3 regions of the Pseudomonas cannabina genome follow, and region 3 is predicted to be linked to each of the others. Evidence: predicted binding sites of a transcription regulator. Region 3 holds the regulator's gene; each other region holds the start of a gene.
What was found. Region 3 encodes sigma-54, which starts transcription at its own class of promoters, with help from an activator protein. Its sites were predicted from a motif close to ANTGGCATNNANNTTGCTNT; they were not measured.
Positions count from the first base shown of each region.

Region 1: a site for sigma-54 is predicted at 2,700-2,719, ahead of flgB (flagellar basal body rod protein FlgB). Genes of this name have one in related genera too.
Region 2: a site for sigma-54 is predicted at 2,172-2,191, ahead of BLT55_RS12370 (circularly permuted type 2 ATP-grasp protein). Genes of this name have one in related genera too.

Region 1 is NZ_FNKU01000001.1:2,792,680-2,796,992, reverse strand. It holds gene cheR (protein-glutamate O-methyltransferase CheR) at 1-555, shown strand, start outside; gene cynS (cyanase) at 667-1,134, shown strand; gene BLT55_RS13055 (nuclear transport factor 2 family protein) at 1,145-1,618, shown strand; gene BLT55_RS13050 (hypothetical protein) at 1,701-2,471, opposite strand; gene flgB (flagellar basal body rod protein FlgB) at 2,764-3,171, shown strand; gene flgC (flagellar basal body rod protein FlgC) at 3,175-3,615, shown strand; gene flgD (flagellar hook assembly protein FlgD) at 3,631-4,313, shown strand, end outside.
Region 2 is NZ_FNKU01000001.1:2,663,317-2,667,629, reverse strand. It holds gene BLT55_RS12385 (LTA synthase family protein) at 1-686, shown strand, start outside; gene BLT55_RS12380 (hypothetical protein) at 883-1,119, shown strand; gene BLT55_RS12375 (ribonuclease E inhibitor RraB) at 1,366-1,707, shown strand; gene BLT55_RS12370 (circularly permuted type 2 ATP-grasp protein) at 2,225-3,634, shown strand; gene BLT55_RS12365 (alpha-E domain-containing protein) at 3,647-4,313, shown strand, end outside.
Region 3 is NZ_FNKU01000001.1:3,559,340-3,563,652, forward strand. It holds gene lptC (LPS export ABC transporter periplasmic protein LptC) at 1-71, shown strand, start outside; gene lptA (lipopolysaccharide transport periplasmic protein LptA) at 58-606, shown strand; gene lptB (LPS export ABC transporter ATP-binding protein) at 607-1,332, shown strand; gene BLT55_RS16770 (RNA polymerase factor sigma-54) at 1,516-3,009, shown strand; gene hpf (ribosome hibernation-promoting factor, HPF/YfiA family) at 3,085-3,393, shown strand; gene ptsN (PTS IIA-like nitrogen regulatory protein PtsN) at 3,404-3,868, shown strand; gene rapZ (RNase adapter RapZ) at 3,871-4,313, shown strand, end outside.

The DNA of each region.
Region 1 (4,313 bases), 770 kb from region 3:
CTGCCCGAGCAGATCAAGGCCAGCCCTGGCCAGCGCCTGCGCATCTGGTCGGCAGCCTGCTCGTCGGGTCAGGAACCGTACTCGCTGTCGATGTCCATCGACGAATTCGAGCGCGCCAACCCCGGCCAACTGAAATCAGGCGCGCAGATCGTCGCCACCGATCTTTCGGGTTTGATGCTCAATAACTGCAAGACGGGGGAGTACGACAGCCTGGCGATTGGCCGCGGTCTGTCACCTGAACGTCTGCAACGTTTCTTTGACGTGAAAAGTCCGGGCCGCTGGGCGGTCAAGGCGCCGATCAAGAGTCGCGTGGAATTCCGCTCGTTCAACCTGCTCGACAGCTATGCAGCGCTGGGCAAGTTCGACATCGTGTTCTGCCGTAACGTATTGATCTACTTCTCGGCCGAAGTGAAGAAAGACATCCTGCTGCGCATCCACGGCACGCTCAAGCCGGGTGGCTACCTGTTTCTCGGTGCTTCCGAAGCGCTGAATGGTTTGCCTGATCACTACCAGATGGTCCAGTGCAGCCCGGGGATTATCTATAAGGCCAAGTGACGGTTGCCTGACTGTTTGTCATCAAAGAGACCTTCGGGTCTCTTTTTTCGTTCTGGATATTAGTGTGGTATTGCTGATGCTGTTATCGAGTCAACTTATCAGGAGAGGGTCATGCCACACAGCAATATGTCCAGAACGCCGCGCCAGGATCTGACCGAACGTGTGCTGCGAGCCAAGACCGCAAAGAACCTGACCTGGGCGTCGCTCGCCGACGATACGGGGTTGAGCGTGGTGTACGTCACCGCTGCGTTGCTTGGCCAGCATCCTTTGCCGCAAGCGGTTGCCGAAGTGGTCGCCGAGCGTCTCGGGCTGGACAGAGACGCCGTTGCTGAACTGCAAACCATCCCCTTGCGCGGCAACGTGGAAGACGTTTCCAGCGATCCGACTGTCTATCGCTTCCACGAGATGGTTCAGGTCTACGGCACCACGCTGAAAGCCTTGGTGTACGAACAGTTCGGCGACGGCATCATCAGCGCCATCAACTTCAAACTCGACATCAGGAAAGTCGAAGATCCGGAAGGGGGAGAGCGTGCGGTAATCACCCTGGACGGCAAATTCCTGCCCTACAAACCGTTCTGAGGACCCTGATATGAGTGATAAAGGAAGACCCCCGTTGCCGCCCTTCACCCTGGAGACGGCTATCCAGAAAGTCCGCGGCGCCGAGGATGGCTGGAATTCCCGCGATGCGGCGAAAGTTGCGCTGGCTTACACCGAAGACACCTATTGGCGTAACCGCAGTGAGTTCGTCAACGGACGCGCCGAGGCGCAGGCTTTTCTCGAGCGCAAGTGGCGCAAGGAACTTGACTACCGATTGATCAAGGAGCTCTGGGCCTTTACCGATAACCGCATTGCCGTGCGTTATGCCTATGAATGGCACGACGACTCGGGCAACTGGTTCCGGTCGTACGGTAACGAAAACTGGGAGTTCGCCGCGAACGGCCTCATGCAACGGCGCTTTGCCTGCATTAACGATCTGCCGATCACCGAAGCCGAGCGCAAATACCATTGGCCGTTGGGGCGTCGGCCGGATGAACATCCGGGCTTGAGTGAGTTGGGGCTCTGATTGAGGTGTTGTCCGGGCAAGCGGTTGAACAGGTGCGCCCGGACTTCATTCGAAGAGCGCGTGGTTCAGTCTGGCTATGCCGTTACAGGCCGCCATCGCCCTGGCTTTTAAACAGTTCACTTTCAGGATTCAGGACCTTGTCCAGAAGGCTTGTGGCATCAGTATTACCTTCAGCCGTGCTCGTTTTGTAGTTGTAGTCCAGATCAATCCAGTCCTGAAGCTTTGTTGCATAGCTGGAGGGGTATTGCGACTGCTCGATGGTTGAAAGCCCTTTATAGTGGTCGAGCACCGAGGTGTAAAAATCAGTCAGTTTGCCGGTCGCGCTGTATTCCGCGCTTCCTTGAGCCACAACTTGCTGGCGCCAGACGCGTTGCTGACGGTATGACTCCAGCCAGGCCGATTTTTTCTCGTTGACGGTAAAATGGTCACTTTCGTCATAGGCGATCAGTGAAAGCTGGTCTCGGGGCATGCCTGAAAACGGATTTTTTTCACTGCCGTGGATGAACCCGGTAGCGTTCCTGGCGCGCTCTAGGCGGTCAGGGTCGTTGCTCTGCGGAACTTCTGCATCATGTCTGGCTTTATTGATGTCGTAGCTGCTTCCGACCAGTTGTTCGGTCAGCTGGCTGGCTTTCTCACTCAACTCTTTATGACTCAGGCTCGCATCTCTGGACGCCGCACGCGTTGCGCTTTCGCTGAGTTGCACGGACAGGGAAGACAACTTGCCTGACGCTAGCGTTTCGCCTGAAACGGCGGCGGATGCGCGAGCAGTATTCGGGCCGATAGAAGAGGGCGACGTAGCGGTTTTTGAAATATCGACGCCCGGTTTGTTGTTCATGCCAATCGAGTCGATCAAGATAAAGCTCCCTTTAATACCTGTTCCCTGAGCGCCCGAGTATATCGGTCATTGTCACACCTCCCTAGCGCAATGGCAGAACGATCCATCTTCAGTCCTGCCCGATACTGGCAAAAAAACGGCACCGCCCTTGCCGCTTTGCCTCTCCACAGCGGAAATGCCTTGCCGCTTTTCTGGCATGGCTACTTCTGTACTGCCTGCAACCCTTGCAAACATTGGGTTTTGCAACATGGCACGCCGATTGCTTTGTCAGTAACAACAGAATCAGGTCAACCGGCAAAGGTTTCCCGAAATGAGCATCAGCTTCGATAAAGCGCTAGGCATACATGAAAAGGCCCTCAACTTCCGGGCGCAGCGGGCAGAGGTGTTGGCCAACAACATTTCCAATGCCGACACCCCGAACTTCAAGGCTCGCGATCTGGAGTTTTCTTCGGTGCTGGCTGCCGAAACCGACAAGACCCAGAACGGTCATTTCGCGCTGAACAAGACCAACAGCCGTCATATCGAAGCCGAGGGCATGGGGAATAACGATGGCACGCTGATGTATCGCACGCCGTCGCAGCCTTCGCTGGACCAGAACACCGTTGACTCGCAGGTCGAGACGGCCAGTTATACCGAGAACGCCATGGGCTTTCAGGCCAGCTTCACCTTGCTCAACAGCAAGTTCAAAGGGCTGGTTGCAGCCCTTCGCGGAGAATAATCCATGTCACTAGCCAATGTGTTCAACATTGCCGGTAGCGCCATGAGTGCCCAGACCACGCGTCTAAACACCACGGCCAGTAACATCGCCAACGCCGAGACCGTGTCCTCGAGCATGGACCAGACTTACCGCGCCCGTCACCCGGTGTTCGCCACCGTGATGCAGGGGCAGCAATCGACAGGTGGTTCGCTGTTCCAGGATCAGGGTGAAGCCGGGCAGGGTGTTCAGGTCAATGGCATCATCGAAGACAGTTCCAACCTCGAAGCGCGCTACGAGCCTAATCATCCTTCTGCCGACAAGGACGGGTATGTCTATTACCCCAACGTCAATGTCGTGGAAGAAATGGCCGACATGATTTCCGCCAGTCGTTCGTTCCAGACTAACGCTGAAATCATGAACACCGCTAAATCCATGATGCAGAAGGTTCTGACCCTCGGTCAGTGATAGAAGGCGAACGTTATGGCCGTTGATAGCACTACATCAAACAGCGTTTTATCGACATTTTTGAATACGCTGCAAAACCCGACACCGACCAAGACAGACTCTACCGGCACGCTGGGCAAGGATTCGTTCCTGCAACTGCTGGTTACACAGATGAAGAACCAGAACCCTCTGGACCCGCAGGACAACACGCAGTTCGTGGCACAGCTGGCGCAGTTCAGCAGCCTCGAAAGCATGCAGAACCTGACGACGACGGTTGACACGATTGCCAGCAGCTACAAGTCGTCTCAGGCCTTGCAGGCCTCGTCACTGGTGGGGCGTTCGGTAATCATCGACTCGAGTAGCACTGCCGTCGACACCGCCAAGGGCCTGACCGGCTCGATCGTGGTGCCGGGTGCGAGTTCGCTGACGACGGTCAAAATATACGACGCGCAATCCAATCTGGTCGACAGTGTCGATCTGGGTGCGCAGAAAGCCGGCACCACCAGCTTCGCCTGGGACGGTACGGACTCAAGCGGTACAGCGATGCCATCGGGTACTTACACCTTCAAGGCTGAAGGCGCGATCGACGGCAAGAACACACAACTTTCAACTTACCTGCCCGCCACGGTCAACAGTGTCACGCTGGGTGTCAATGGTGCAGAAACAACGCTTAATTTGGCCAGTGGCAGTGTTGCCTTGTCCAAAGTTCAAACCATCGG
Region 2 (4,313 bases), 900 kb from region 3:
CGTTCTATGCGCTGTTGCAGACTCTGTCGAACCACACGCCTTACGCGCTGCCGGACCCGTTGCCGGTCGAGCGCGTCACCGGGCACGGTTCGCTGGACGAGCATTTGACCGCCATGCGTTACGCCGACTGGGCGCTGGGCCAGTTCTTCGAGAAGGCCAAAAAAGAGCCGTACTTCAAGAACACCCTGTTCGTGGTATTGGGTGACCACGGCTTCGGCAATAACAAACAGCTGACCGAAATGGACCTGGGGCGCTTCAACGTGCCGCTGTTGCTGATCGGTCCTGGCGTGCAGGAGAAGTTTGGTCAACGCAGTAGCACCGTCGGTACTCAGGTAGACGTGGTGCCGACCATCATGGGGCGTCTCGGTGGCGTGAACCGCAACCAGTGCTGGGGCCGTGATCTGCTGAACCTGCCGGAAGGCGACAAAGGCTTTGGCGTGATCAAGCCATCGGGCAGCGAGCAGATCGTGGCGATTGTCAGCGGCAACCGCATTCTGATCGAACCGACGGAAATGCCGGCCAAGCTGATGACTTACACCCTTGGCGCCAACCCGCATGCCGAAGAAGTGTCTGATTCGCCGGACATGCAGGCGCTCAAGCTGCGGCTGGAAAGCTTCCTGCAGACGGCGACCAAGAGCCTTCTGGACAACACGGCCGGTGTCGAGGCCAGCAAGAACCGCAACTGACGACGACTGATTCGCCGAAGCGGCCAGTCATGCAATGAAGAAGGTCCTTGGCATTTACTGCAAGGGCCTTTTGTTCTGGCCGTTATCAGCTGCCGTTATCAGCTATTGTGCAGCGCTGATCCGGCGGAACGAATGCGCTGGTAAAAAGGTCCTTATCCCATAAGCCAGAGTGCCTGGCTTCGTTCTGGAGGCATTGATGAAACAGTGGGCCATTTTGTATCTGGACAAGGATGGAGTGCAGCAGCGCCATGTGGCCGCTTTTGAACAGCGTCCCAGCGAGGAAGAAGTTGCGCAGCTCCTGCGCAAGGATCTCTATCCGATGACCGATGAGCTGGATCTCAATGATCTTGAAGGGCGCACCGAAGAGCCTACCGTGAAGACGCTCAAGGACCATAACAGTGTGGAGATCATTTCCATCACAGAAACGAGCTGATCCTCACCGATTAAAAACCTTTTCGTGCCAACCACTTGGCATACGGTCCGTGATAGGGCTAATCTGCAGATGAGGCCATTTCAGATGGCCTCTGACATCTCGATACCGGGCCTGCGCGCAAGCCCTGCCTGGTCAGCTACATGCTTGATTCCCCACGCCGGATTATCTGTCGTGCGGCGACTGCCCCTCTGGTGGTCGCGCTGGAAGAGTTGAAACTCTATCTATCGTTGTATAGGAGGACGTTTCATGAGCACAGCCTATCAAGAGGACATCAGCAGCAATGTGCTGCGCCGCATGAAAGAAGGCGGTTTTGATTTTGCGCGAATCTATCCCATCGAGTTCTATGCCATTTTCCCGGACGAGGAACGGGCACGGCAGGCCGCAGAGCAATTTCGCGGTGAATCCCTCAACACCCAGATAAACGTACGTGATGACGGTGCCTGGCACTTGCAACTGAGCAAGGTGATGTATGCGACCTACGATGGCATCGGTGACTTCGAGCAGGACTTTCAGATGGTGATCTCGCCCATGGACGGAGAAGTCGAAGGTTGGGGTGTCACTCAGGAGATCAGAAGACTGCACGCGTGATACGCGCTATTTGAACAGTTTCAACGCTGCGCACTGATCGGCCTGACCAGGATGACGTCCTGATCGGGCCGGTTTTGTTTCAAAGGCGGTCGAATGCACGAATCGGGGCTTTTTCGTCACAACACAGCGTTTCAAACCCGGCGTATGAGCAAAAAAAAGCCACTCAAACGAGTGGCACAAAGGGAAGTCTGTTTGCAGCGTCGCCTGTCAGCATCGCTGCGGGTCGCAAATAAAAAGGCGGGGCAAATGTGGCGCTGGGTGCCGTGTTTGCTCGGTTGCTGGCGATTGTGGCGAACTAATATCGCGTCGGGAAATCAACTCTCGCTATGCTGATCATAGATTTCAAGGTTGAATGACGCATCTGAATGAGGCGTAGGCGAATTGGCTTGGGCGTTTAATGCACAGGAATGGTGCAGAGAAAGTCGGTTTTTTATGCAAGCCCTTGATATCAATGCGTTTATGTCGGTGGCACGGGCCTTGCGATGGTCTTGGTGTCCACGGTGACAAGGAGTACGGCATGATCCGCACCTTTTATGACGAGATGTACGATGCTGGCGGTGTTGTTCGCCCGCATTATCGGGAGTTCGCCCGTTGGTTGGGCGATACGCCACCTGAGCTGCTGGCTCAACGCAGGCGTGAAGCCGATTTGCTGTTTCATCGCGCCGGGATCACGTTCACGCTCTACGGTGACGAACAAGGGACCGAACGGCTTATCCCGTTCGATACCATTCCGCGCAGTATTCCCGCGAGTGAGTGGCGGGTTGTAGAGCGCGGCTGCATTCAGCGCGTCAAGGCGCTGAATATGTTTCTGGCCGATCTGTACCACGATCAGCGCATCATCAAAGCCGGGATCATTCCCGCCGAACAGGTGCTGGCCAACGAGCAATATCAGATCGCGATGCAAGGTCTGAACCTGCATCGCGATCTGTACTCGCACATTTCCGGCGTCGATCTGGTACGCGACGGCGATGGCACGTATTACGTGCTCGAGGACAACCTGCGCACGCCGAGCGGAGTGAGCTATATGCTCGAAGACCGCAAGATGATGATGCGCCTGTTTCCCGAGCTGTTCGCCGCGCAACGCATCGCGCCGATCGATCATTACCCGAACCTGCTGCTCGACACGCTCAAGAGCTCCAGCCATCTGGATAACCCCAGCGTTGTGGTGCTGACACCGGGGCGTTTCAACAGCGCCTTTTTCGAGCATGCGTTTCTGGCTCGCGAGATGGGTGTCGAACTGGTGGAAGGTGCCGATCTGTTTGTCCGGGATGATCGCGTGTTCATGCGCACCACTGACGGCCCGAAAGCGGTCGATGTGATCTACCGTCGTCTGGACGATGCGTTTCTCGATCCGCTGGCGTTCAATCCCGATTCGATGCTGGGTGTGCCCGGTCTGCTTTCCGCGTACCGTTCCGGTAATGTGGTGCTGGCCAATGCCATCGGCACCGGCGTGGCGGACGACAAGTCGGTTTACCCGTATGTCACCGACATGATTCGTTTCTATCTGGACGAAGAGCCGATTCTCAAGAACGTGCCGACCTGGCAGTGTCGCAAGCCGGAAGAGCTGTCCCATGTGCTGGCCAACCTGGGCGATCTGGTCGTCAAGGAAACCCAGGGCTCCGGCGGTTACGGCATGCTGGTCGGCCCCGCAGCGACGGCTGCCGAGATCGAAGCCTTCCGCGCACGTCTCAAGGCCAAGCCGCATGCCTACATCGCCCAGCCCACGTTATGCCTGTCGACCTGTCCGACCTTTGTCGAGAACGGTATCGCCCCGCGACACATCGATCTGCGTCCTTTTGTTCTGGCTGGTCGCGAAACCCGCGTCGTGCCTGGCGGCCTGACGCGTGTTGCGTTGCGCGAAGGTTCGCTGGTCGTAAATTCATCTCAGGGTGGCGGTACCAAAGACACCTGGGTGGTCGAGGATTAAGGATGCCTGCCAATGTTAAGTAGAACTGCCTCGGATCTTTTCTGGATGTCGCGTTACCTGGAGCGAGCGGAGAACCTCGCCCGAATGCTGGACGTGAGCTATTCGCTGTCGTTGATGCCCCAGGACGGGCGTGGCGACGGGCTGGATGAAATAGCCATGCCGCTGTTGATCACCGGAACCCTGGAAACCTACGTCGAGCGCCACGGTGACTTGCATGCCGAGCGCATGCTGCATTTCTTCGCTCTGGATGCCAGCAACCCGGCGAGCATCTACAGTTGCCTGGGTGCGGCCAGGGCCAGTGCGCACGCGGTGCGTGGCCGGATTACTGCGGACATGTGGGAGAACATCAACTCCACGTGGCTGGAAATTCGCGGCATTGCTCAGCAAGGTCTGACGCGTTACGGCATGAGCCGCTTCTGCGAGTGGGTCAAGGAGCGGTCGCACCTGTTCCGCGGTGCCACTTACGGCACCATCATGCGCAACGATGCCTTCCGTTTCATCCGTCTGGGGACCTTCATCGAACGCGCCGATAACACCATGCGCATGCTCGATGCCCGTTATGAAATGCTCGAGTTGCGCGGGCCGCAGGCGAATGCTGCAGCGGACAGCTCGGCCGCCGGTTACTACCAGTGGAGCGCGTTGTTGCGCGCACTGTCGTCGTTCGAGGCTTACACCGAAG
Region 3 (4,313 bases):
TGAAAGCGTATTTGAAAGACAGCAGGATGGACCTGCTATCCAACGTAAGAGGACAGTATGAGGCTCGTTAAAACTCTTCCTTTATTGCTCGGCTTGGGCGCAGCACTGGGAAGCGCGAGCGCCTGGTCCCTGCCAACCGACCGCGATCAGCCGATCCACATTCAGTCTGACGACGCTCAGCTCGATGACAAGAAAGGCGTTGCTACCTACCGGGGCAATGTCGTCATCACGCAAGGTTCGATGAAAGTCACCGGCAACACCGTGACGATCACGCGTAATGCCCAAGGCGAAGTGGATGTGTTCACGTCCGTTGGCAATCTGGCTTACTACGAGCAGAAGCCCGCCCCGGACAAACCGATCGTGCAAGCCTATGCCGTCACGATCCAGTATTACGCCGGGCAGGACCGTATCGTTCTGATCGACAAGGCCAAGGTCATTAACGACGGCAACACGTCGGAAGGCGAGAAAATCGTCTACGACACCGTCAGACAGGTGGTCACGGCCGGCCGGGCCAGCGGTGGCACCAAGCTGACGACCCCACGGCCGCGTATCGACATGGTCATCCAGCCGAAGAAGAAAACCGATCAACCGCAGAAGGCCCCGTAAATGGCAACGCTCAAAGCCCAGCATCTGGCTAAAAGCTACAAGAGCCGACAAGTCGTGCGCGATGTGAGTATCTCCATCGAAAGCGGGCAGATCGTAGGCTTGCTGGGCCCCAACGGCGCCGGCAAGACCACGTGCTTCTACATGATCGTGGGCCTGGTCCAGGCAGATCAGGGCCGCGTGCTGATTGACGATCTGGATGTCAGCCACCAGCCCATGCACGGGCGTGCACGCGCGGGTATCGGCTACCTGCCACAGGAAGCCTCGATCTTCCGCAAGCTGTCAGTGTCCGACAACATCATGGCGATCCTCGAGACCCGCAAGGAACTCGATGCCGGAGCCCGTCGCAAGGAGCTCGAAAGCTTGTTGCAGGAGTTCCACATCACGCATATTCGCGACAACCTGGGCATGAGCCTGTCAGGTGGCGAACGTCGCCGTGTGGAAATCGCCCGCGCCCTGGCCACCTCGCCAAAATTCATCCTGCTGGACGAACCGTTCGCAGGCGTGGACCCGATCTCGGTGGGCGATATCAAGCAGATCATCCACCACCTGAAAGCCAAGGGCATCGGCGTGCTGATCACCGATCATAACGTCCGTGAAACCCTCGATATCTGTGAAACCGCTTACATCGTCAACGATGGACAGCTGATCGCAGAAGGCGATTCGGAAACCATTCTGGCCAATCAGCTGGTGAAAGAAGTGTACCTCGGCCACGAGTTCCGGCTCTGATCAAGCGCTTTTGGCACGCCCCGGCTAATTGATGCCCCTGTAGCGTATTGACAAGATTTTATTTGTCATAACGCTCTAGGCAAAGCCGTAGGTTTCAGGCATATAATTTGCTTAATGATGGCGCCCCGGCGCCTGTAGTAGATGGCGCACGTGCGTCAGCGAATAAGGTGTTTAGCCCCTGCCATGAAACCATCGCTAGTCTTGAGAATGGGCCAGCAGCTGACGATGACGCCGCAGCTGCAACAGGCAATCCGTTTACTTCAGTTGTCCACTCTGGACCTCCAGCAGGAGATTCAGGAGGCGCTGGAGTCCAACCCTATGCTCGAACGGCAGGAAGAAGGCGACGATTTCGACAACTCCGATCCGCTTGCCGACAACATCGAACAAAAGCCCAACCCCGACGTTCAGGAACCGACCTATCAGGAAGCCGCCCCCACGGTGGACAACCTGGAAGACGGCGAATGGGGCGAGCGCATTCCAAACGAACTGCCCGTCGACACCGCCTGGGAAGATGTCTACCAGACCAGCGCCAGCAGCATGCCCAGCAGCGATGATGACGAGTGGGACTTCACCACCCGCACTTCCGTCGGCGAAAGCCTGCAGAGCCATTTGCTGTGGCAACTGAACGTGGCGCCGATGTCCGACAAGGATCGGCTGGTTGCAGTGACACTGATCGACTGCATCAACAATCAGGGCTATCTGGACGAAACGCTGGAAGAGATTCTCGAGTCCTTCGACCCGGAACTGGACGTCGAACTCGACGAGATCGAAGCGGTACTGCACCGTATCCAGCAATTCGAACCTGCCGGCATCGGCGCGCGCAACCTGAGCGAATGCCTGCTCTTGCAATTGCGCCAGCTGCCCGCGAAAACACCCTGGCTGACAGAAGCACAACGCCTGGTGACCGAGTACATCGACCTGCTGGGCAGTCGTGATTACGCCCAACTGATGCGGCGCATGAAGATCAAGGAAGATGAGCTGCGTCAGGTCATCGAACTGGTCCAGAGCCTCAACCCGCGTCCTGGTTCGCAAATCGAGTCCACAGAAGCCGAATACGTCATTCCTGACGTGATCGTGCGCAAGGACAACGAACGCTGGCTGGTCGAACTCAATCAGGAGTCGGTACCGCGCCTGCGCGTCAACCCGCAATACGCTGGATTCGTGCGTCGCGCCGATACCAGCGCCGACAACACCTTCATGCGCAACCAGTTGCAGGAAGCCCGCTGGTTCATCAAGAGCCTGCAAAGTCGCAACGAAACTCTGATGAAGGTCGCTACCCAAATCGTCGAGCATCAGCGCGGTTTTCTCGAGTATGGCGACGAGGCCATGAAGCCACTCGTCCTGCACGACATCGCCGAGGCAGTGGGCATGCACGAGTCGACCATCTCGCGCGTCACGACGCAAAAGTTCATGCACACCCCACGGGGTATTTACGAGCTGAAATACTTCTTTTCAAGCCACGTAAGCACCTCCGAGGGCGGCGAATGCTCGTCCACGGCCATTCGCGCAATCATCAAAAAACTGGTTGCAGCGGAAAATCAGAAAAAGCCGTTGAGTGATAGCAAGATCGCTGGTTTACTGGAGGCACAAGGCATTCAAGTAGCCCGTCGCACAGTCGCCAAGTACCGCGAATCATTAGGGATAGCGCCTTCCAGTGAGCGTAAGCGACTGATGTGATGCAGGCCGAGCCACAGCGTTCCAGTGGCAGGCGCCATGCCTGTCTCTTTATGCATTGGCAAAGGAGAAAGCTGTATGCAAGTCAACATCAGTGGACACCAACTGGAAGTGACCAAACCCCTTCGCGACTATGTCGAGCTCAAGCTCAAGAAGCTCGAAGGGCATTTTGACAAGATTACGAACGTGCAGGTCACGATGGCGGTCGAGAAGCTCAGGCAGAAGATCGAAGCCACCCTGCACATACCCGGTGGCGAGGTCGTTGCCAATGCTGAACATGATGACATGTATGCTGCAATCGACCTGCTCACCGACAAGCTCGACCGACAATTGCTCAAGCATAAGGAAAAGCAGCAAAGCATCCTCAAAGGTGCGGCCGCTCGCTAACGCCATTTAAATGATCCGATTTGAAAATATCCTGACCCCCGGCCGTTCACTCGTGAACGTGCCGGGACGCAGCAAGAAGAGCGTACTCGAAGCAATCGCCAACCTGATCGGTCATGAAGTACCGAACATGGATTCGGACACTGTCTTCGCAAGCCTCGTTGCCCGCGAAAAGCTGGGATCGACTGGCTTCGGCAACGGGATTGCCATCCCGCACTGTCGCCTCAAAGGCTGCGGCGAACCCGTCAGTGCGGTCATTCACCTCGCCACCCCTATCGACTTCGACGCCATCGACGGTGCGCCGGTCGACCTGCTTTTCGTATTGCTGGTCCCGGACGCCGCCACCGATGCTCACCTGGAACTGCTTCGCCAGATTGCCAGCATGCTTGATCGCGCCGATGTGCGTGAGCGCCTGCGCAGCGCCAAAAGCGGTGAGGCACTCTATCAAGTGGTGCTGGACGTGCAGAAAGGCCACTGACCATGCGCATGATCATCGTCAGCGGCCGCTCCGGCTCGGGTAAAAGCACAGCACTGGATGTACTGGAAGACAGCGGTTTCTATTGCGTCGACAACCTTCCTGCCGGCCTGCTGCCAGAGCTGGCAGAACGCGCACTGATCAATACCGAGCTTGCAGAACCGCTGCTGGCGGTGTCGATCGATGCACGCAATCTGCCAAGCCATCTGACCCGTTTCCCGCAAATGCTGGATGAAGTGCGCTCACGCAACATTCAGTGTGATGTGCTCTATCTGGATGCAGACGAAGCAACGCTGCTCAAGCGTTTCTCGGAAACCCGGCGTCGCCACCCGTTGAGCACGTCGGATCGTTCGCTGGCCGAGGCCATACGCGACGAGACCACACTGCTCGGCCCGATCATCGATCTGGCCGACCTCAACATCAACACCACTCACCTGAATCTCTACCA